Regions from separate parts of the Pseudomonas sp. KH_050 genome, predicted to be linked through region 1. Evidence: predicted binding sites of a transcription regulator. Region 1 holds the regulator's gene; each other region holds the start of a gene.
The links. Region 1 encodes FliA, which starts transcription of late flagellar genes. Its sites were predicted from a motif close to CTAAAGTTTNNNNNNNNNNNGCCGNTAA; they were not measured.
Positions count from the first base shown of each region.

Region 2: the regulator FliA is predicted to act here: its motif matches at 2,928-2,955, upstream of motA (flagellar motor stator protein MotA).
Region 3: the regulator FliA is predicted to act here: its motif matches at 2,535-2,562, upstream of AC3IUA_RS06175 (flagellar protein MotY).
Region 4: the regulator FliA is predicted to act here: its motif matches at 3,921-3,948, upstream of AC3IUA_RS16380 (methyl-accepting chemotaxis protein).

Region 1 covers NZ_CM174478.1:4,638,068-4,643,445, reverse strand. Annotated here, with positions in the region: gene flhA (flagellar biosynthesis protein FlhA) at 1-82, shown strand, start outside; gene flhF (flagellar biosynthesis GTPase FlhF) at 94-1,410, shown strand; gene fleN (flagellar synthesis regulator FleN) at 1,529-2,359, shown strand; gene fliA (RNA polymerase sigma factor FliA) at 2,356-3,096, shown strand; gene AC3IUA_RS21080 (chemotaxis response regulator CheY) at 3,264-3,635, shown strand; gene AC3IUA_RS21075 (protein phosphatase CheZ) at 3,659-4,447, shown strand; gene AC3IUA_RS21070 (chemotaxis protein CheA) at 4,473-5,378, shown strand, end outside.
Region 2 covers NZ_CM174478.1:6,196,247-6,201,624, forward strand. Annotated here, with positions in the region: gene AC3IUA_RS28540 (caspase family protein) at 1-416, shown strand, start outside; gene AC3IUA_RS28545 (toll/interleukin-1 receptor domain-containing protein) at 416-907, shown strand; gene motB (flagellar motor protein MotB) at 966-2,006, opposite strand; gene motA (flagellar motor stator protein MotA) at 2,010-2,861, opposite strand; gene AC3IUA_RS28560 (HDOD domain-containing protein) at 3,025-4,611, shown strand; gene rhdA (thiosulfate sulfurtransferase) at 4,654-5,378, shown strand, end outside.
Region 3 covers NZ_CM174478.1:1,341,803-1,347,180, reverse strand. Annotated here, with positions in the region: gene AC3IUA_RS06185 (hypothetical protein) at 1-36, shown strand, start outside; gene AC3IUA_RS06180 (argininosuccinate synthase) at 201-1,418, opposite strand; gene AC3IUA_RS06175 (flagellar protein MotY) at 1,547-2,455, opposite strand; gene pyrC (dihydroorotase) at 2,628-3,674, shown strand; gene rnt (ribonuclease T) at 3,671-4,348, shown strand; gene AC3IUA_RS06160 (peroxiredoxin) at 4,424-5,026, opposite strand; gene AC3IUA_RS06155 (bacterioferritin-associated ferredoxin) at 5,339-5,378, shown strand, end outside.
Region 4 covers NZ_CM174478.1:3,579,396-3,584,773, reverse strand. Annotated here, with positions in the region: gene AC3IUA_RS16390 (purine-cytosine permease family protein) at 1-183, shown strand, start outside; gene betA (choline dehydrogenase) at 186-1,874, shown strand; gene AC3IUA_RS16380 (methyl-accepting chemotaxis protein) at 2,160-3,794, opposite strand; gene AC3IUA_RS16375 (undecaprenyl-diphosphate phosphatase) at 4,086-4,916, shown strand; gene AC3IUA_RS16370 (DUF1294 domain-containing protein) at 4,916-5,341, shown strand; gene AC3IUA_RS16365 (MmcQ/YjbR family DNA-binding protein) at 5,338-5,378, opposite strand, start outside.

The sequences.
Region 1 (5,378 bases):
GGGTTTGCATGTGTTGGCGTATCAGGAGATTCCTGACAACAAGCAGGTGACCATCGTTGCGACAGTAGGGCCCAACGGCTGAGGTAGTGGGTTATGCAAGTGAAGCGTTTTTTCGCCGCCGATATGCGTCAGGCCATGAAACTGGTTCGCGATGAGCTGGGCGCCGATGCCGCCATTATCGGTAACCGCCGGATCGCCGGCGGGGTCGAGCTGACGGCTGCCCTGGATTACAAACTGTCCGCGCTGGCTCCACGCGTGCCGAATATCGAACTCGAAGACGAGTTGCGCAAAACCCAGTCGCGGATCGTCACTGCCCAGGCGGAATTGAGCCTGCGTGGCGATGGCGATTCAACGAACAATCGCCAGTTGTTCGCCGGTTTGCCGCTGACCGCTGCCGAACCCCTGATCGAACCGACCTTCGTCGAGCCGCCGCGTCCCGCGCCGGCACCCGCTGCGCCTTCGGTGGATCAACGGGTGTTCGACTCGATGCGCTTCGAACTCAACGGCCTGCGTGAGCTGCTGGAAGTGCAGTTGGGCTCGCTGGCCTGGAACCAGCTGCAAGGCATTCGGCCACAGCAGGCCAACCTCTGGCGTCGGCTGCAACGCATCGGCTTGTCCGGGCCGCTGTCGCGCGATCTGCTGGCACTGATTACTGAAATTGAAGAGCCTCGTCAGGCCTGGCGCATGCTGTTGGCGCACCTGGCGCGGATGATCGTCACACCGGAGATCGAGCCACTGGAAGAGGGTGGGGTGATCGCCATGGTCGGCCCGGCCGGCATGGGCAAGACCACTACCCTGGCCAAGCTGGCGGCGAGTTATGTGCTCAAGTACGGCTCGCAGAACATCGCGCTGGTGAGCATGGACAGCTACCGGATTGGTGCCCAGGAACAACTCAAGACCCTGGGCCGTATCCTCAATGTTCCAGTGGTCCACCTTGACCCGGGTCAGTCCCTGGCCCAGGCCCTCGATCCGCTGCTGCGCAAGCGTGTGGTGTTGATCGATACCGCCGGCCTTCAGGCCAGCGACCCGGCGTTGCGCATGCAACTGGAAAGCCTGGCCGGGCGCGGGATCAAGTCAAAAAATTATCTGGTACTGGCAACCACCAGCCAGAAACAGGTTCTAACCGCTGCTTATCACAGTTACAAACGTTGCGGGCTGGCCGGCTGCATCCTGACTAAACTGGATGAAACCGCGAGTCTGGGCGACGTGTTGAGCCTGGCGATCAGTCACCAGTTACCGGTTGCCTATCTGGCCGATGGGCCACGGATCCCGGATGATCTGCATTTGCCACGACGCCATCAATTGGTCAGTCGCGCGGTGAGTGTGCAGATGCAGGAAGAACCCAGCGAAGAAGCCATGGCTGATATGTTCGCTGATCTCTATCACAGCCCGACCAAGCGGGTCGGCTGAGGTAATCATGAATAGATTGCAGTGTACCTACATCGATGGTCTGCCATGCATTGTTCCAGTGGGAACGCGCAGCCAGTTATGTGGCCTCCGTCTAAGCAAGACAAGGTAAAGAAAGAACATGGGCAGCATGCATCCCGTACAGGTTATCGCGGTGACCGGCGGCAAAGGTGGCGTCGGGAAGACTAACGTGTCAGTGAACTTGTCCCTGGCTCTAGCGGAGCTCGGCCGGCGCGTCATGCTGCTGGACGCCGATCTGGGGCTGGCGAACGTCGACGTTTTGTTGGGGCTGACACCCAAACGTACTCTGGCCGATGTGGTCGAGGGGCGCTGTGAGCTGCGCGATGTGCTGCTGCAGGGCCCCGGCGGAATCCGCATCGTCCCGGCGGCCTCCGGCACGCAGAGCATGGTGCACCTGAGCCCGGCGCAGCATGCCGGGCTGATCCAGGCGTTCAGTGATATCGGCGACAACCTCGACGTGCTGGTGATCGACACCGCCGCCGGGATTGGTGAGTCGGTGGTGAGTTTCGTGCGCGCGGCCCAGGAAGTATTGCTGGTGGTCTGCGACGAACCGACGTCGATCACCGACGCTTACGCACTGATCAAATTGCTCAATCGCGATTACGGCATGAACCGCTTCCGGGTGCTCGCCAACATGGCGCAGAGCCCCCAGGAAGGGCGCAACCTGTTCGCCAAGTTGACCAAGGTCACTGATCGCTTTCTCGACGTGGCCTTACAATACGTCGGTGCGGTGCCTTACGACGAGTGTGTGCGCAAGGCGGTGCAAAAGCAGCGTGCAGTCTATGAGGCGTTCCCGCGTTCCAAGTGCTCGCTGGCATTCAAGGCCATCGCGCAGAAGGTCGATACCTGGCCGTTGCCGGCCAATCCGCGCGGGCACCTGGAATTCTTCGTCGAGCGGCTGGTGCATCAAACGGCAGGACCGGTGCTATGACAGCCAGCGGCTACAACCTTTACAAATCCTCGGCGCGTGACAGTCAGTGCGAACTGATCGAGCGTCATGCGCCATTGGTCAAGCGGATTGCCTACCACTTGCTGGCGCGTCTGCCGGCCAGTGTGCAGGTCGAGGATCTGATCCAGGCCGGGATGATCGGCCTGCTCGAGGTCTCGACCAAATACGACGCCAGCAAGGGTGCGAGTTTCGAAACCTATGCCGGTATCCGTATTCGTGGGGCGATGCTCGATGAGGTGCGTAAAGGTGACTGGGCGCCGCGTTCGGTTCACCGCAATACCCGGATGGTCAGTGATGCCATTCGCTCAATTGAAGCTAAAACCGGTCGTGACGCTAAAGATCACGAAGTTGCGGCCGAACTCCAATTGAGTCTCGACGATTATTACGGGATTTTGAACGACACCTTGGGCAGCCGGCTGTTCAGTTTCGACGATCTGTTGCAGGACGGCGAGCATGAAGGGCTGCACGAGGATGGCGCGAGTGCTCATCTCGAGCCGTCGCGTGACCTGGAAGATGAGCGTTTCCAGGCTGCGTTGGCGGACGCGATTGCCAATTTGCCGGAGCGTGAGCGACTGGTCTTGGCGCTGTACTACGACGAAGAGCTGAACCTCAAGGAAATCGGTGAGGTCCTGGGGGTCAGCGAATCGCGGGTCAGCCAGTTACACAGCCAGTGCGCGGCCCGCTTGCGGGGGCGTTTGGGGGAGTGGCGAGCGCGCTGACAGGCAGTGTGGGGACACTGCGAACGAGGCTGGTACGGCGTTTTTGCGCACCGGTCACGGCCTGTTGTGCTCCATGCAGCCGCTGAGTGTTACGCCGAAATGATTGAGTGGCGTGTCCAGGTGCTGGGCGCGTTTAAGACTGCTTGGAGGTCGAATTGGACAAGAACATGAAAATCCTCATCGTTGATGACTTCTCAACGATGCGGCGGATCATTAAAAACCTGTTGCGTGACCTTGGGTTCACCAACACGGTCGAGGCGGATGACGGTACTACCGCGATTCCGGTCCTCAACAGCGGGAGCATCGACTTTCTGGTAACGGACTGGAACATGCCGGGCATGACCGGTATCGACCTGCTGCGCCACGTGCGTGCCGATGAAAAACTCAAGCACCTGCCGGTGTTGATGGTCACGGCCGAAGCCAAGCGTGAGCAAATCATCGAGGCCGCTCAGGCCGGAGTGAATGGCTACGTGGTCAAACCCTTCACGGCCCAGGCGTTAAAAGAAAAGATTGAAAAAATCTTCGAACGCATCGGTTGACCGAAATTGTCACGGGGGGAGCTATGGAGCATTACGAAACATCACAGGGCGATTTTGAATCGACCCTGAAAAAACACGCCCGCGAACTGGTCGACAGCCTTGAGAAAGGTCAGTTCGGCGACGCTGTGCAACTGATCCATGAGCTCAACCAGACCCGTGATCGTGGCCTGTACCAGGAAGTCGGCAAGCTCACTCGCGAACTGCATAGTGCGATCGTCAATTTTCAGATTGACCCGAACATGCCGCAAGCCAAGGAAGTGTCACAGATCACGGATGCCACTGAGCGCCTGTCCTATGTGGTCAGGCTGACCGAGGCTGCGGCCAACCGCACCATGGATCTGGTCGAGAACAGCACGCCGCTGGTCAACGGCCTGAGCAATGACGCCCAGGCCTTGAGTGCCGACTGGGGACGTTTCATGCGCCGCGAAATCGGTGCCGAAGAGTTCCGCGAGCTGGCCCGGCGGGTTGACGGTTTCCTCACGCGCAGCGAGCAACAGAATCGTATCGTCTCGGGCAATCTCAACGACATCCTGCTGGCGCAGGATTACCAGGACCTTACCGGTCAGGTGATCAAGCGCGTGACCCAGTTGGTCACGGAAGTCGAAAGCAATCTGCTCAAACTGGTGCTGATGGCCAGTCAGGTCGACCGTTTTGCCGGCATTGAACATGACCGTGAATCGATCCTTGCGCAAAAAGATCCAGAAAAACATCTGTCTCAGGGTGAAGGTCCGCAGATTCATGCCGATAAACGAGAAGACGTTGTGTCCGGTCAGGACGATGTCGACGATTTGCTTTCCAGCCTTGGATTTTAGGCCGACCTAGTAGGAGCACCCATTAATGAGCTTCGGCGCCGATGAAGAGATCCTTCAGGATTTCCTGGTTGAGGCCGGCGAGATTCTTGAGCAACTGTCCGAACAGCTGGTCGAGCTTGAAAGCCGACCCGATGATGCGGATTTGCTCAATGCAATCTTTCGCGGTTTTCACACTGTAAAAGGGGGCGCCGGCTTCCTCCAGCTCCATGAACTGGTGGAGTGCTGTCACATCGCCGAGAACGTCTTCGACATCCTGCGCAAGGGTGAGCGACGGGTCGACTCGGAATTGATGGACGTGGTTCTGGAAGCGCTGGATGCGGTGAACGGCATGTTCACCGAAGTCCGCGAGCGCACTGCGGTCACCGCCGCAACGCCGGAGTTGTTGGCGGCTTTGGCGCGTCTGGCCGAGCCTGCTACAGCCGAGACTGCAGCGGCGGTTGAAGTCAGTGCCGAACCCGTTGCCGAGAGCGATTCGGGCGACGTCACTGATAACGAATTCGAACTGCTGCTCGACTCGCTCAATGCGGTGAAGGCCCAGGCCGAGGCACCCGCGGCGGCGCCGGTAGCGTCGGGCAGCGATGAAATCACCGATGCCGAGTTCGAGTCGTTGCTCGATCAGCTGCACGGCAAGGGGCAGTTCGCGGTCGACGCACTCGCCGCACCGGCCGAGCCTGCAGCGCCAGTAGCCCCAGCGGCCAGCAACGAAATTACCGACGACGAATTCGAAGCGCTGCTCGACCAGTTGCACGGCAAAGGCAACTTCGCAGTCGAGGCCCTGGAATCGGCCATCGCTGCGGTACCGGCTCCGGCCGCGCCAAGCGCTGTAGCGGCGGGCAGTGATCTGATTTCCGATCATGAGTTCGAAGCGCTGCTCGACGAACTGCACGGCAAAGGCAAGTTCACTGAAGCAGGCGCTAGCGCTGCAGTAGCC
Region 2 (5,378 bases), 1.6 Mb from region 1:
GTGGTGCAGCCAATGTTCTGGGAGAAATCACTCCCGGCAGCCTGTATTCATTTGTCGACAACGCTCTTGGTGCCTGGGAGCAACGTCCTGTGTTCAAGACCAACGTTTCGCAGTTCATCGCCTTGCGAGAGGTGCCTCCTCTTATCCAGGAAGAGATTCTGCGCAAGCTGCCGGACTGGTTTCCGGAAGCCGAGTCTGTCTACCCCCTCGACCCCAGCCATGAACCCACCGAAACAGCAGTATTTAATGCCGAGAACGGCGAAACCTTCGCCCAGTTACAAAAGTGCAACCGCCATAGCCTGATCGAACCGGTAGACGCCGAACACATGTATTACGCCGCCATGAACTCCACCGGCTGCCGCCTGACGGCGCTCGGTGCCTATTACCGCGAACTCGCGATCAAGGGACATTTCTAATGCCAGTCTTCATTAGCTACCGCCATACCGACCGCCCCCAGGCAATGACGATCGACGCCCGGTTGAGGCTCGCCAACATCAGCACCTACCTGGATGTGCTGGATAGCGAGTCCCTGACCACCGACGATATAACGGGCGTCATTACTCGCAACATAACCGAGTGCACCCACCTGATCGCGGTCGTCTCGCAACAAACGGCATTGTCGTGGTGGGTACCTTTTGAAATCGGTGAAGCGACCATCAGCGATCGCCGAATCTGTACATTCAAGACTGGCGACAGCGAACTGCCGCTGTACCTCGACAAGTGGCCAAAAATGACCAGGAACGCGGATATCGAGATGTTTATCGAGGCCTACAAACTTGAAATGACCAGCCAACGCTCGATGTCGCTCGAATCAATGACGGGTAACGAGTCGCTGCGCAGCACGAACAGGAAAAACGCCGAACATTTCCACGCCGAGCTCAAAAACAAAATCCGCCGTGGCTTTTAGCCACTGAGATTACTCCGCGAAAACAACCAGGCCGCGATGATCGCGGCCTGGTTGTTTGTCAGGGTTTTGGGCTGTCCGGCACTTTTCCGGGCTCATCCATCTTCAACACACCATCCTCGAAAATGTTCAGCCGCTGCCGTACCTCATGGGCCGGCAGTGGCTCCTGGTCCGCCGGCAAGGCATTCGGGTCGATTGCGGCACCCGGCACCTCACCTGGCGCGCTCTGGCCAGGCGCCGGGGGTTGCGGGGTGTTTTGCTCGCCTTCGATGGCCCGCTGGGCTTTTTTGGTCAAGACCACAATGTCGATCCGGCGGTTGACCGGGTTGAACGGGTCAGCGCGGTCGAACAACGCCGAAGAGGCGTAACCGATCACCCGCGCCACCTGCGTATCCGGATAACCACCGGCAACCAGCGCACGGCGGGCGGCATTCGCGCGGCTGGCCGAAAGCTCCCAGTTACCGAAGCCGCCGGTGCCCGAGTAGGGTTTGGCATCGGTATGACCGCTGACGCTGATCTTGTTCGGCACCGCTTTAATGGTGTCCGCCATCGCCAGCAGGATGTCTTCGAAATAAGGCTTGAGGCGCGCACTGCCAGAATCGAACATCGGCCGGTTCTCGGCATCCATGATCTGGATCCGCAAACCATCCTGAGTGATCTCGAACAGGATCTGGTCCTTGAATTTCTGCAGCTGCGGGTTCTCATTGACCTTGTTCTGCAACTCTTGCAGCAACAGCTCCAGGCGTTCTTTCTCAACCTGTTCGGCCATGCCCTCGACTTGCTCGGCGTCGACGGTGATCTTGTCAGGTTGCGGCTGGGACTTGAGCTCGGGATTGATGGTGGTCTCCGGCGCCAGTTCTGGCGAACCGCCCAAGTCGATAATGTAGGGCGTGCCGCTCTCGGTAAAACCGATCGGATCCTTGAAGTAACCGGCAATGGCGATCTTCTGTTCCGGGGTTGCCGTGGACAACAGCCACAGCACCAGGAAGAACGCCATCATCGCCGTCGCGAAGTCGGCGAAGGCGATTTTCCAGGAGCCCCCGTGATGTCCGCCAGCAAAGCGCTTGACGCGCTTGATGATAATCGGCTGATTATTTTCCATGACTCAGCGACCGCGAACCGCTTGTTCCAGCTCAGCGAAGCTAGGACGGTGCGACGGATACAGAACCTTGCGGCCGAACTCCACCGCCAGCGACGGCGGCATGCCGGAGGCCGATGCCACCAACGAGGCCTTGATGGCCTCATAGACGTTCAGTTCTACTTTGGCATCGTGAGCCAGGGCGTGGGCCAGCGGGCCAAAGAAGCCGTAGGCCGCGAGAATACCGAAGAATGTACCGACCAGCGCCGCACCTACGTGCAGGCCGATGGACTTCTGGTCACCGTCACCGAGAGAGGCCATCGTCACCACGATACCCAATACCGCAGCGACGATACCGAAGCCCGGCATGGCGTCGGCGATACCATTGACCGCATGGGAAGGATGCTCAAGGTCTTCCTTCATGCTGAACAGTTCCATGTCGAACAGACCTTCCAGCTCATGAGGAGCCATGTTGCCGGAGGACATGATGCGCAGGTAGTCGCAGATGTAGGCGGTCATGCGCTCATCTTTGAGCACGGCCGGGTACTTGGCAAAAATCGGGCTGGCGGCGGCGTCTTCGATATCGCCTTCAATCGCCATCATGCCTTCGCGACGGCTCTTGTTGAGGATCTCGTAGATCAGGCCAAGCACCTCCAGATAGAAGGTGTGGGTGAAGCGCGAACTGAACATCCCCAGGGATTTCTTGATCACATGCTTTGTCATGTGGCCGGGGTTGGCCTGGAGAAATGCACCGAAGGCCGCTCCGCCGATGATCAAGACCTCGAAAGGCTGAATCAAGGCGGCAATTTTGCCGTGGGAGAGCACGTATCCGCCGAGCACACTCGCGAACACGACGATGATGCCGATAATTTTAGCCATAGGTAGAAAGTACTTACTGAGTCGGGTTCAAGGTCATATTCGGAAGTTAAAAAACTCTTCTTCTACTTATCGGCAAAACTGCGCCAGACTATAGGCCGTTAAGGCGAAAAGCCAGCTTGCCCCTTTTGGGCGTGTTAATTGTGAATGATGATCGCGCCCAACTATGGCTAATGAAACGACAGTCCCAACTGCCAGACCCGACACCCTCGAAGGCTGGATAAAGCTCCTCGACGACGTGGTTTTGCCGGTGCCGCAAGTCAGTCATGACCGCGTGTGCAAAGCCATCGCCAATAGCCGCAGCTCGATGCGCGATATCGCCGAGTTGATGCAAGACAGCCCCGCGCTGGCCCTCAGCGTGATTCGCGAAGCCAACCTGCACACTCACGGCAGCATGGCCGAGCCGGCCGAGAACCTTGAGATCGCCATCAATCGCCTCGGTCTGAAGCGCACTGAAGAATTACTCGCGCGCCTGCCGGCGTTGGCCGAGGGCGCAATCCCGGTCGCATTGCGCCAGTTACAATTGATTAGCCAGCACGCGACGCAGCAGGCCAACGGTCTGTTCGCCGGCCGTCTGGCGCGACTCTGGCAGGACATCCACTGGGGCAGCTTGCTGTTCCTTTCGCCGCTCTGGCCGCTGGCGCTGACCCATCCACAACTGCTCGAACAGTGGGAGCTGCGGGTGGTTCACAAGAGCGAATCGGCAAGCAAGGTTGAACAGGAACTGTTCGGCGTTCGCCTGCTGGACCTCTGCCAGACGCTGGCCGAACGCTGGCATTTGCCGATCTGGATACTGCAGGGTTACCGCCTGCTGCTCCGCGAGCAACACCTACTGGTCAAGGTCCTGCGCATTGCCCGTGATAGCGATCACCCGTTGCGCCAGCAGCAGCGGCTGGATGACGATCCGGTCTTGCGCCGCTGGCTGAGCCAGCAGCAGCGGCTGGATGACGATCCGGTCTTGCGCCGCTGGCTGAGCCAGCCGGCCAATAGCGTACTGCTGGCCAACAGTCTGGCGCTGTCGGCGCAACATGTCTGGGACAGCCCGCACAGCCTGCGCTGGCAGCTTCTGACCAGCCTGTACCTGCAGATGCCGATGGATGAATTGCAACAGCAATTGCACCAGCAAGCGGTCCAAAGTGCCCGCCAGCATACGATGCCCGACCTCTGGCACCCGGCCCAGGCATTACTCTGGCCGTGGCCCACCAGCCGCAAAAATAGCGCCCTGCTGCCTGCGGCACCGCCTTCGGCGGAAGATCTGGTGGTCTGGCGCAAACACTGCGCCGAGTTGCTGGCAGAGCCGAGCCGCTTCACCAATGCGCTGCACCTGACCACCTCTGCCCGCGACGCGCTGGTGGCCTGCGGGATGCGGCGGGTGATGCTGTTGATGGCCGACCGCAGCCAAAGCAGTCTGCGCGTCCATCAGATCGCCGGCCTCTCCAGCGATGCGGCCATGCTGAATCTGCAGGTCAGCCAGAGCAGCGTGCTGCAACGCCTGCTGGCACAGCCGGCACAAATTCGCCTGACACCCGCCAACAACGCCCGACTTTCGGCGCTGCTGCCCGAAAGCCTGCGCAGCCGGTTCGGCGGTGAGCATCTATTGGTACGCTCACTGAGTAATAACGGCCGGGTGGTGATGCTGGTGCTGGCCGATCAGGGCGGTGGTCCGTTCTCGGAAATCACCGTGCAGGCCTTTGGTAAAACTGCGCAGTGCATCGAAAAAGCCCTGCACAGCTTTACCAACCGCGGTAACTGACGCTGCGCTACAATCCTTCCCTTTGTGCTCTGGAGACCTCACATGTCTGACTTCTCTGGCTTGGCGCTGGTGATCGAACCCAGCGACCTGCTCGCTCGTCTCGACGCCCGCGAACTGATCCTGGTCGACCTGACCAGCAGCGCCCGCTACGCCGCGGGACACATCCCCGGCGCACATTTCGTCGACCCCAAACGCACTCAGCAAGGCCTGCCACCTGCGCCGGGCCTGCTGCCGACACATGCCGCTCTTGAAGCGTTGTTCGGCGAACTGGGGCATAACCCCGATGCGGTCTACGTGGTCTATGACGACGAAGGCGGCGGTTGGGCCGGGCGCTTTATCTGGCTGCTGGATGTCATCGGCCACAGCAACTACCACTATGTCGACGGCGGCCTGTCGGCCTGGCTGGCAGAAGGCTTGCCAATGTCGATCCAGGTCCCGGCAGTGGTCGGCGGCCCGGTCGCCTTGACTCTGCACGACGAACCCACCGCGACCCGCGAGTACCTGCAAAGCCGTTTGGGCGCCGCCGACCTGGCGATCTGGGATGCGCGCGGGCCGCTGGAGTATTCCGGCGAGAAAGTGCTCGCGGCCAAAGCCGGGCATATCCCCGGCGCGGTCAATTTCGAGTGGACGGCGGGCATGGATACGGCGCGCAACCTGCGCATCCGCTCCGACATGCCGCAGATCCTCGAGAAACTCGGCATCACTAAAGACAAAGAAGTCATCACCCACTGCCAGACTCACCACCGCTCTGGCTTCACCTATCTGGT
Region 3 (5,378 bases), 3.3 Mb from region 1:
AGTACGCTGACCCTGACACTGCCAACCACTGCATAGCTGATACCTACGAAACAACAAACCTGTGTGAGCAGCGTCAGAAAAATCAACACGTATGTCGATCAAACATTCACACCGAATACGACAATGAGCACTCGATACTTCAAACAAAAAAAATGGCCCTGCTTTTATGCAGGGCCATTTCTTGAGTCGCATTCAATCAATCAGAACAGTTTCCGACCTTTGTTTGCGGCAATACGCATGCGTAACGCATTGAGCTTGATGAAGCCAGCCGCATCCGCCTGATTATAAGCGCCGCCATCTTCTTCAAACGTCGCAATGTTTGCATCGAACAATGACTCATCGGACTTGCGGCCGGTGACAATGACATTGCCTTTGTACAGTTTCAGACGAACCACGCCGTTCACGTGCGCCTGAGAAGCGTCGATCATCTGCTGCAACATCAGACGCTCAGGGCTCCACCAGTAACCGGTGTAGATCAGGCTGGCGTATTTAGGCATCAGCTCGTCTTTGAGGTGAGCCACTTCGCGGTCCAGGGTGATCGACTCGATTGCCCGGTGAGCACGCAGCATGATGGTGCCGCCTGGGGTTTCGTAGCAGCCGCGAGACTTCATGCCGACGTAACGGTTCTCAACGATATCCAGACGACCGATGCCGTTTTCGCCACCAATGCGGTTCAGCGTCGCCAGCACTGTGGCTGGAGTCATCTCAACGCCGTCCAGCGCAACGATATCGCCATTGCGATAGGTCAGTTCCAGATAAGTTGCAACGTTTGGCGCGTCTTCCGGCGACTTGGTCCAACGCCACATGTCCTCTTCGTGCTCGGTCCAGGTGTCTTCCAGCACGCCGCCTTCATAGGAGATGTGCAGCAGGTTGGCATCCATCGAGTACGGGGACTTCTTCTTGCCGTGGCGCTCGATCGGAATATTGTGCTTTTCAGCGTAATCCATCAGCTTTTCACGGGAGAGCAGGTCCCATTCGCGCCACGGAGCGATCACTTTCACCCCTGGCTTCAATGCATAAGCGCCCAGCTCGAAACGGACCTGGTCGTTGCCTTTGCCGGTTGCACCATGGGAAATGGCATCGGCGCCGGTTTCGTTGGCGATTTCGATCAAACGCTTGGCGATCAACGGGCGAGCGATGGAGGTACCCAGCAGGTACTCACCTTCGTAAACGGTGTTGGCGCGGAACATCGGGAAAACGAAGTCGCGTACGAATTCTTCACGCAAATCGTCTATGTAGATTTCTTTGACGCCCATGGCTTGTGCCTTGGCGCGTGCAGGTTCGACTTCTTCGCCCTGACCCAGGTCAGCGGTGAAGGTCACCACTTCACAGTTATAAGTATCCTGCAGCCACTTGAGGATCACCGAAGTGTCCAGGCCGCCGGAATATGCCAAAACGACCTTGTTTACGTCCGCCATGCCATCACTCCACGGGGTTTTCGGAAAGCCGCCAAGTCTACCGTTCAAACAGTATAATTTACAGAGGCGCGACAGCTTATGACGACGAAGCGACAGATTATGTCGAGTGCGCGACCACTACAGCCGTTTCAGGAAGTCGCCGCGCTATTGCTCGCCGAACTGACCTGCGGCGCCGGCTTTTCGCTGGGCGCCACACGCTCCAGATGAACATTGACCCGGCGGTTCTTCGCCCTGTTGGAGGAATTGATATTGGGCGCCAATGGGTAGCGCTCGCCATGGAAACGCAAGGTGATCTGCGCTTCGGGGACGCCGTTGGCTTTGAAGAATTCCATGACTGCCAAGGCCCTGCGTCGCGACAGATCGCGATTGGTCAGGCGGTTACCGCTGTTGTCCGAGTGGCCGTCGAGCTGAATATGATTGACCGTCGGATCAGCCTTGAGGAACTCCAGCACGCTCTGCAACCTGGCCTTGGCCTGCGCATCCAGTTCGATACCTCCGCCAGGAAACCCCACCCGGGCTTGTTTCACTTGCTCGAAGTTCATCGGCAACAGCTTGGCGGTGCAGGCTTGATAGTCGCCATAGGCCTTGCTGAATCTGACCGGTAACAAACGGACCTCAGAGACACCGCCATCACGGGAATAATGGCGTATCAACGGGCTTCGACCGTCCAGCAAACCACTGAACAGTCGGCCGGCCTGAGCCTGGGAACTGTTGAACAGTACATCGCCGCTGCCGGCTTGCACCGCCCCCAGATTGATGTCCCCCCGCCCCGGCTGCCAAGGCGCAGCCGCCGCCAACAGGGTGGCCGAACCGCCGCCGAGTGAGTTGTTATAAGCCTTCAAGCGAAAAGTCGCCTGCTCACCGGCGCGCCGCACGAACTCCCCCGAACCGAAATCGGTGATGGGCTGGATCAGACGGCACTCGAATTTGTCACCTTCGACCGTCCACTCGATGCTCTCCAGACGTGTCTGGTAAGTCAGAGCCATCGCGGGCAGGCAGGCAAACACACTGAGCAAGGCTAAATAACGCTGGCGCACGGGGGGCTCCACTGGCTTCTACACAAAAGACCGACACACATGTTTGCGGCATGACACTTGTTTATCGAATACCCAAGGGATATCGGCTGCTTGCTGCAAAACTTGATAGCGAGTGCCTGAGAGAGTCTTTTCCGGTAGCATTCGCCTCAGTTTGACCCGCCTGGAATTCCCTATGTCCGACCGCCTGACCCTGCTGCGTCCCGACGACTGGCATATACATCTTCGCGATGGTGCCGTGCTACCCAATACTGTTGCGGATGTTGCGCGCACCTTTGGCCGCGCCATCATCATGCCCAACCTGGTACCACCGGTGCGCAATGCCGCTGAAGCCGACGCCTACCGTCAGCGTATCCTCGCTGCACGTCCGGCCGGCAGCCATTTCGAACCGCTGATGGTGCTGTACCTGACCGATCGCACTACCGCTGCAGAGATTCGCGAGGCCAAGGCCAGTGGATTCGTGCATGCCGCCAAGCTCTATCCGGCCGGAGCCACCACCAACTCGGACTCCGGTGTCACCAGCATCGACAAGATCTTCCCGGCACTTGCGGCCATGGCCGAAGTCGGCTTGCCCTTGCTGATTCACGGGGAAGTCACCCGTGGCGATGTCGATGTCTTCGACCGTGAAAAGCTGTTCATCGACGAACACCTGCGTCGGGTGGTGGAACACTTCCCGGCACTCAAGGTGGTGTTCGAACACATCACCACCCGTGAAGCGGTGCAGTTCGTCAATGAGGCCCCGGCCAACGTTGGCGCGACCATCACTGCGCACCACCTGCTGTACAATCGCAACCACATGCTGGTTGGCGGGATTCGTCCGCACTTCTATTGCTTGCCGATTCTCAAACGCAATATTCACCAGGAAGCACTGCTCGACGCCGCCACCAGCGGCAGCGAGAAGTTTTTCCTTGGCACCGATTCGGCCCCGCACGCCCAACACGCCAAAGAAGCGGCCTGTGGCTGTGCGGGTTGCTACACCGCTTATGCGGCGATCGAGATGTATGCCGAAGCCTTCGAACAGCGCAATGCGCTGGATAAACTCGAAGGCTTTGCCAGCCTGCATGGCCCGCGCTTCTATGGCCTGCCGGTAAACACCGATCGCATTACCCTGGTTCGCGAAGAGTGGACCGCCCCTACCAGCCTGCCCTTCGGCGAGCTGTCTGTAATCCCGCTGCGCGCCGGTGAAAAACTGCGCTGGCGTCTGCTGGAGAAACACTCGTGAGTGAAGACCATTTCGACGACGAACAAGACGGCCAAAACGGTGGTGGCGGTTCGCGCCATCCGATGGCAGCCCGGTTTCGTGGTTACCTGCCGGTAGTCGTCGATGTTGAAACCGGTGGTTTCAACTGTGCCACCGATGCCTTGCTGGAAATTGCCGCCGTCACCATCGGCATGGACGAAAAAGGCTTTGTGTACCCTGAACACACCTATTTTTTCCGGGTCGAGCCTTTCGAAGGCGCGAACATCGAAGCGGCAGCCCTGGAGTTCACCGGGATCAAGCTCGATCATCCGCTGCGCATGGCAGTCAGCGAAGAGACGGCCCTGACCGATATCTTCCGCGGTGTACGCAAGGCTCTGAAAGCCAACGGCTGCAAACGGGCGATTCTGGTGGGGCATAACAGCAGCTTCGACCTGGGCTTCCTCAACGCCGCTGTCGCGCGCCTGGACATGAAGCGCAATCCGTTTCACCCGTTCTCGAGCTTCGACACCGCTACCCTGGCTGGCCTGGCTTACGGTCAAACCGTGCTGGCCAAGGCCTGCCAGACGGCCGATATCGATTTTGACGGCCGTGAGGCCCACTCGGCGCGCTACGACACCGAGAAGACTGCCGAGCTGTTCTGCGGCATCGTCAATCGCTGGAAACAAATGGGTGGCTGGGAAGATTTCCACGACTGATCAGGTCACCTGAAGCAATCGCGCCCATAAAAAAACCGGCCTCAACGGCCGGTTTTTTTATGCCTGACGCGTGGCTTACAGCTTGCCAGCGTTTTCAGTCAGGTAAGCTGCGACGCCTTCGGTCGAAGCAGTCATGCCTTTGTCGCCTTTTTTCCAGTTTGCAGGGCAAACTTCGCCGTGCTCTTCGTGGAATTGCAGAGCGTCGACCAGACGGACCAGCTCTTCCATGTTACGGCCCAGCGGCAGGTCGTTGACGATCTGCGAGCGGACAACGCCTTTGTCGTCGATCAGGAACGCGCCACGGAATGCCACGCCGCCTTCGGACTCAATGTCATAGGCCTTGACGATTTCGTGCTTGATGTCGGCAGCCATGGTGTATTGAACCTGGCCGATGCCGCCATTGTTCACTGGAGTGTTGCGCCATGCGTTGTGGGTGAAGTGCGAGTCGATCGACACCGCGACCACTTCAACGTTGCGTGCCTTGAAGTCAGCCATGCGATTGTCCAGAGCGATCAGCTCGGACGGGCAAACGAAGGTGAAGTCCAGTGGGTAGAAGAACACCAGGCCGTATTTGCCTTTGATGGCCGAGGACAGGGTGTAGCTGTCTACGATCTCGCCATTGCCGAGTACGGCCGATACGGTGAAGTCTGGGGCTTGTTTGCCTACGAGTACGCTCATTGAATATCTCCAGGGGTAATAACGTGAAGAACAGGGTTCGCACCAGCCTGCCACCCTCAGGCGACAGCCCTGTGACACGAACCCGCTTCGCAAGGACCGGCCATCATACACCGCGTTTTTGACTTGGTCCTTAGCGGTTTTTTCGAGGCTGGTAAAAAGGCCGCACTCTATTTTCCTCACAGTTTGAAGGGAAAACCGTTCGTCAGTCACCTGCCCTTCTAACCCCAGGCTTCCCGAAACCACTTTGACAATAATTCTCGTTAACATTAAGATCCATCGCAAATGAGCCACAACCAGCGACGGTTCTCACTTATGTATGTATGCCTCTGCACAGGCGTCACCGACGGGCAAA
Region 4 (5,378 bases), 1.1 Mb from region 1:
GCCTGGCTGGTCGGGCTGATCGTCTCGGGACTGGTCTACTACTGGCTCAGCCGCTCCCTTGACCTCAACCGCGAAGAAGTCGTGATCCAGAATATCGAGAAGACTTGCCCGCATTACACCACCGGCGACAAGAACGCTTCGCGTCCGGCACCACTGCTCAGTGAAAAGACTTTTGGGAGATAACCATGACCACCCAACGTTATGACTACATCATCATCGGCGCCGGATCTGCCGGGTGTGTGCTGGCTAACCGGCTGACGGAAGATGCGGACACCCGCGTGCTGGTTCTGGAATACGGTGGCAGTGATCGCAGTGTGGTGATCCAGATGCCCAGTGCCTTCTCGATCCCGATGAATACCACCAAGTACAACTGGCGTTATGAGACCGAGCCCGAGCCTTACCTCAACGGACGTCGAGTTCACTGCCCGCGAGGCAAGGTGCTGGGTGGTTCCTCGTCAATCAATGGGCTGGTGTATATCCGCGGGCATGCCCTGGACTTTGACGAGTGGGAATCCCTTGGTGCGGTAGGGTGGGGCTACCGTAATTGCCTGCCGTATTTCAAGCGCGCGGAAAGTTGCGAGGCTGGCGGTGACGAATACCGGGGCGGCTCCGGGCCCTTGCACACGAGCAACGGCAACCACATGAAAAACCCGCTGTACGGGGCCTGGGTCGATGCCGGAGCGGAGGCGGGCTACATCAAGACGGATGACTGCAATGGCTTTATGCAGGAAGGTTTCGGTGCGATGCACATGACCGTGAAAAATGGCGTGCGCTGTTCCACCGCCAACGCCTATCTGCGTCCGGCCATGAAGCGGCCCAATCTGACTGTGGTAACCCAGGCGATGACCCGACAGATCATCCTCGACGGCAAGCGCGCGGTGGGGATCACCTACGATTGCGAAGGCCAGACCCATACCGTACATTGCAACAAAGAAGTATTGATCTGCGCAGGCCCCATCGGTGCCCCGCACTTGCTGCAACGCTCCGGTATCGGGCCGACCGAGGTGCTCCGTAAAGCCGGTGTGGAAGTTCGGCATCACCTGCCTGGTGTCGGGGAGAACCTGCAGGACCACGCGGAAATCTACATCCAGTTCGGCTGTAAGGAGCCGGTGACGCTCAACAGCAAAATGGACCCGTTGAGCAAACTGTTGATCGGTCTGCGCTGGCTGCTGCGCAAGGACGGCCTCGGCGCGACCAATCACTTCGAGGCCGGTGGCTTCATTCGCTCCGAACAGGGGTTGCGCTGGCCCGACATCCAGTTCCACTTTCTGCCCGCAGCCATGCGCTACGACGGCAATAAACCGATCAAGGGGCACGGCTTCATGGTGCTGACCGGGCCGAACAAACCCAAGAGCCGGGGCCATGTGCGGATTCGCTCGGCGGATCCCTACGAACACCCGGAAATCCTCTTCAACTACCTGCAACGGGAAGAGGACCGCGAGGGCTTCCGCCGTTGCGTGCGCCTGACCCGGGAAATCATCGGCCAGCCGGCGATGGATCGCTTCCGTGACACCGAGATCGCGCCCGGACCACTGGTGAACACTGACGAAGAGATAGATGCCTTCGTGCGCGACAACCTGGAGAGCACCTACCATCCCTGTGGCTCTTGCCGCATGGGCGAGGACGACATGGCAGTGGTTGACTCGCAATTGCGCGTGCGCGGGATCGACGGCTTGCGGGTGATCGACTCGTCGGTATTTCCCAGCGAGCCGAACGGCAATCTCAACGCCCCGACCATCATGCTCGCCGAGCGCGCCGCCGATCTGGTGCGCGGGCGCACGATGCTGCCGGCATCCGATGCGCTGGTCGGTCTGGCCCAGGCGTGGGAAACACGCCAACGGACCTCGGCGCCGGTGCGTAAGGTCCGCTGCTGATGGGAGGGGGCAGGAGCGAACTTGCCCTAAGGCCAAGCAGTTAAGATAAAAAGCGCCGAAATGCAAACCTGTGGCGAGGGGGCTTGCCCCCGCCGGCCGGTCCGCGCTCGGGCGAAGCAGTCGTAAAGCCTGCACATGCGGTGTGCCAGGCAGAACTGGTTCGCAGGTTTTAGGGCCGCTGCGCGCCCCAGCGGGGGCAAGCCCCCTCGCCACAGTTGATCGTCCGACTATATATTTCTGTTAACTGACTTGCATTGGGGCAAACTCGCTCTTTGTTCAGCCGGATTACACCCGGAACTGTTTGAGCAAGCGGTTCAACTGCTCACTCAGTTGTTTCAGATGCAGGCTGGCGACGCTGGACTGCTCGGCGGCCAGGGCAGTGCTCTGGGAAAGCCCCGCAGCCTGGGTGACATTCTGGTTGATGTCTTCGACCACATGCGCCTGTTGCAGCGTTGCACTGGCGATCGAGGCATTCAGCCCGTTGAGATTACGCAACGCCTGGCCGATGGCACTCAGGCTGGCCCCTGCCAGGCCGGCCTGTTCGATGGTCAGTTGCGAGGCGCGACTGCTGTCGCTGATGACTTTGACCGCGGCCTCGGAATGGGACTGCAGGCGCTCGATCATCGACTGGATCTCGGCCGTGGATTTCTGCGTGCGCTGGGCCAGCAGCCGGACTTCATCGGCGACCACCGCAAACCCGCGACCTTGTTCACCGGCGCGGGCGGCTTCAATCGCGGCATTGAGCGCCAGCAGGTTGGTTTGCTCGGCGATCGAGCGGATCACCTCCAGGACGCTGCCGATCTGGGTGCTTTCGGTCGCCAGCGTGCGGATCACCTCGACAGCTTGATCAATGGTGCTCGACAGCTGATCGATCTGTTGCAGGCTGCCATCGATATTCACTTGGCCCTGGCGAGCCTGGGCTTCGGCGTCGCGCATTTCACTGGCCGCATGCTCGGCGTTTTTCGCTACATCCTGCACCCCGTAGGTCACTTCGTTGATGGCCGTGGCCACCAGTTCCATTTGTTGGGATTGTTGCTGGCTGCGCTCCTGAGCCTGGGCCGCGTTGCTGCCCAGATCGGCCGAAGACTGGCCCAAGGCGCTGGCGGAGATCTGCAACTGGCAGATGACCTCGCGCAACTTGGCAGTGAAGCTATTGAAATGGTGGGCCAATTGGGTGACTTCGTCCTGCCCGTGGGTATCGAGACTGCGGGTCAGGTCGCTTTCGCCGCTGGCGATATTGGCCATGGCCTGCACTGCCTCTTGCAAAGGTCGTACGATACTGCGGGCGATCAACGTCACCAGCAACGCCATGATTAGCGCAATTGCCAGCCCGACGACAGAGGCTTCCCACACTTGACCGTAGAACTCGGCCTGCATGTCATCGATGTACACGCCGGAACCGATGACCCAGCCCCAGGGTTCGAACAGTTTTACGTAGGAGGTTTTTTGCACCGGGGCAGTGGCACCCGGTTTTGCCCAGCGGTAGTCGACCATCCCGGCGCCCTTGGACCTGGCGATGGCCACCATCTCGTTGAATAGCGCAAAACCGTCGGGATCCTTGATGGTGGAGAGGTCCTGACCATCAAGTTTCGGGTTGGTCGGGTGCATGATCATCACGGGCTTCAGATCGTTGATCCAGAAGTACTCTTTCTGGTCATAACGCAGGCCGCGGACCACACTCAATGCCTGTTTCTGGGCGGCGTCACGGCTCAAGGTGCCAGCGGTTTCGAGGCCGTGGTAATACTCCAGCACCCCATTGGCGGTCTGCACCACATGCTGGGTTTTCTCGGCCTTGGCCAGGTAGAGGTCATCGTGAATCTGCTTGAGCATCAACAGGCCCAAGGTCATCAGCATCAGCACAGCCACTATCAGGATGAGCCACAGCCGACGGCTGATCGATACACTGCGCAAGCTATTCATAACCGGTTACTCCAGATTCTTTTTCTTGTATTAAATATCTGCCAGCATCGAAACACGTTTTGTTCTGTGAGCCCATCCGACCCAAGCCTGTTAACGCGACAGCGTTAATCGAGGATGTCTGATAGGATTTCGGCCGCGCGCGGAAAAACCTGAGCCCGGCTTGATTTTTCACGGGTTTTTTACGGTTTTTGGTTAATCCTGAGCGCGCTGAAACTCGACTACGCTATCGCGGTCAAGGCGATGGAAAATATTAACGAGGCATGCCTGGAGGCATCGCTTCATGGGGGATTGATGGATCTTTGGACTGCCGTTCAGGCATTTGTTTTAGGGGTTGTAGAGGGACTGACCGAGTTTCTGCCGATTTCCAGTACCGGACACCAGATCATCGTCGCGGACTTGCTGAATTTTGGTGGCGAGCGGGCCATGGCGTTCAACATCATTATCCAGCTCGGGGCGATTCTGGCGGTGGTCTGGGAGTTTCGCCGGAAAATCTTCGATGTGGTCGTCGGCCTGCCGACACAGCCCAATGCCCAGCGCTTCACTGTCAATCTGCTGATCGCGTTTCTGCCAGCCGTGGTGTTGGGGGTGATTTTCGCCGACCTGATTCATGAGTACCTGTTCAACCCGATTACCGTCGCGAGCGCGCTGGTGGTGGGTGGGATAATCATGCTCTGGGCCGAGCGTCGCAAACACGAAGTGCATGCCCACAGCGTTGACGAAATGACCTGGAAAGATGCACTGAAAGTCGGTTGTGCCCAATGTCTGGCGATGATCCCCGGTACTTCGCGTTCCGGTTCGACCATCATTGGCGGCTTGCTGTTCGGTCTTTCGCGTAAAACCGCCACGGAGTTTTCGTTTTTCCTGGCAATGCCGACCATGGTCGGTGCGGCGGTGTACTCCGGCTATAAATACCGCGATCTGTTCAAGCCGGATGACTTTCCGGTCTTCGCCATTGGTTTTGTCACCGCGTTCATCTTCGCGATGCTTTCGGTCAGGGGGCTGCTGCGGTTCATCGCCAGTCACAGCTACGCGGTATTTGCCTGGTACCGGATTGCCTTCGGCCTGCTGATCCTGGCGACCTGGCAGTTCGGCTGGGTCGACTGGGCGGCGGCCAAACTGTGATCGAGCCTCGGCCACGCGGCAACTCCGGGCAACAGCCCGGGGCTGCCATTGCGCACCCGCGATTCAAGGGCCTGGTTTTTCTGGCGCTGTGCGCCGTGCCGGGTTTCGGCTCGGCCATGTTGTGGCTGCGGGGGATTTCCAGTATTCCCTTGGCCGCCTACGGGATCGTCAGCCTGCTGGCGTTCTTCCTGTACTGGCATGACAAGCGCAAGGCCCGCGCCGACAGTTGGCGCACGCCGGAAAACATTTTGCATGCCGTGGAGCTGGTCGGCGGCTGGCCGGGCGCGTTGTTGGCCCAGCAACTGTTTCGCCACAAAACCCGCAAGCTGTCCTATCAACTGGTGTTCTGGGTGATCGTGCTGTTGCACCAGGTATTCTGGATCGATCAGCTGTTCCTCGGCGCCACGCTGTTTTCCTTGTTCTAGAGCAGCAACCCGACCTGCACGCGCTTGGGCAACTTGC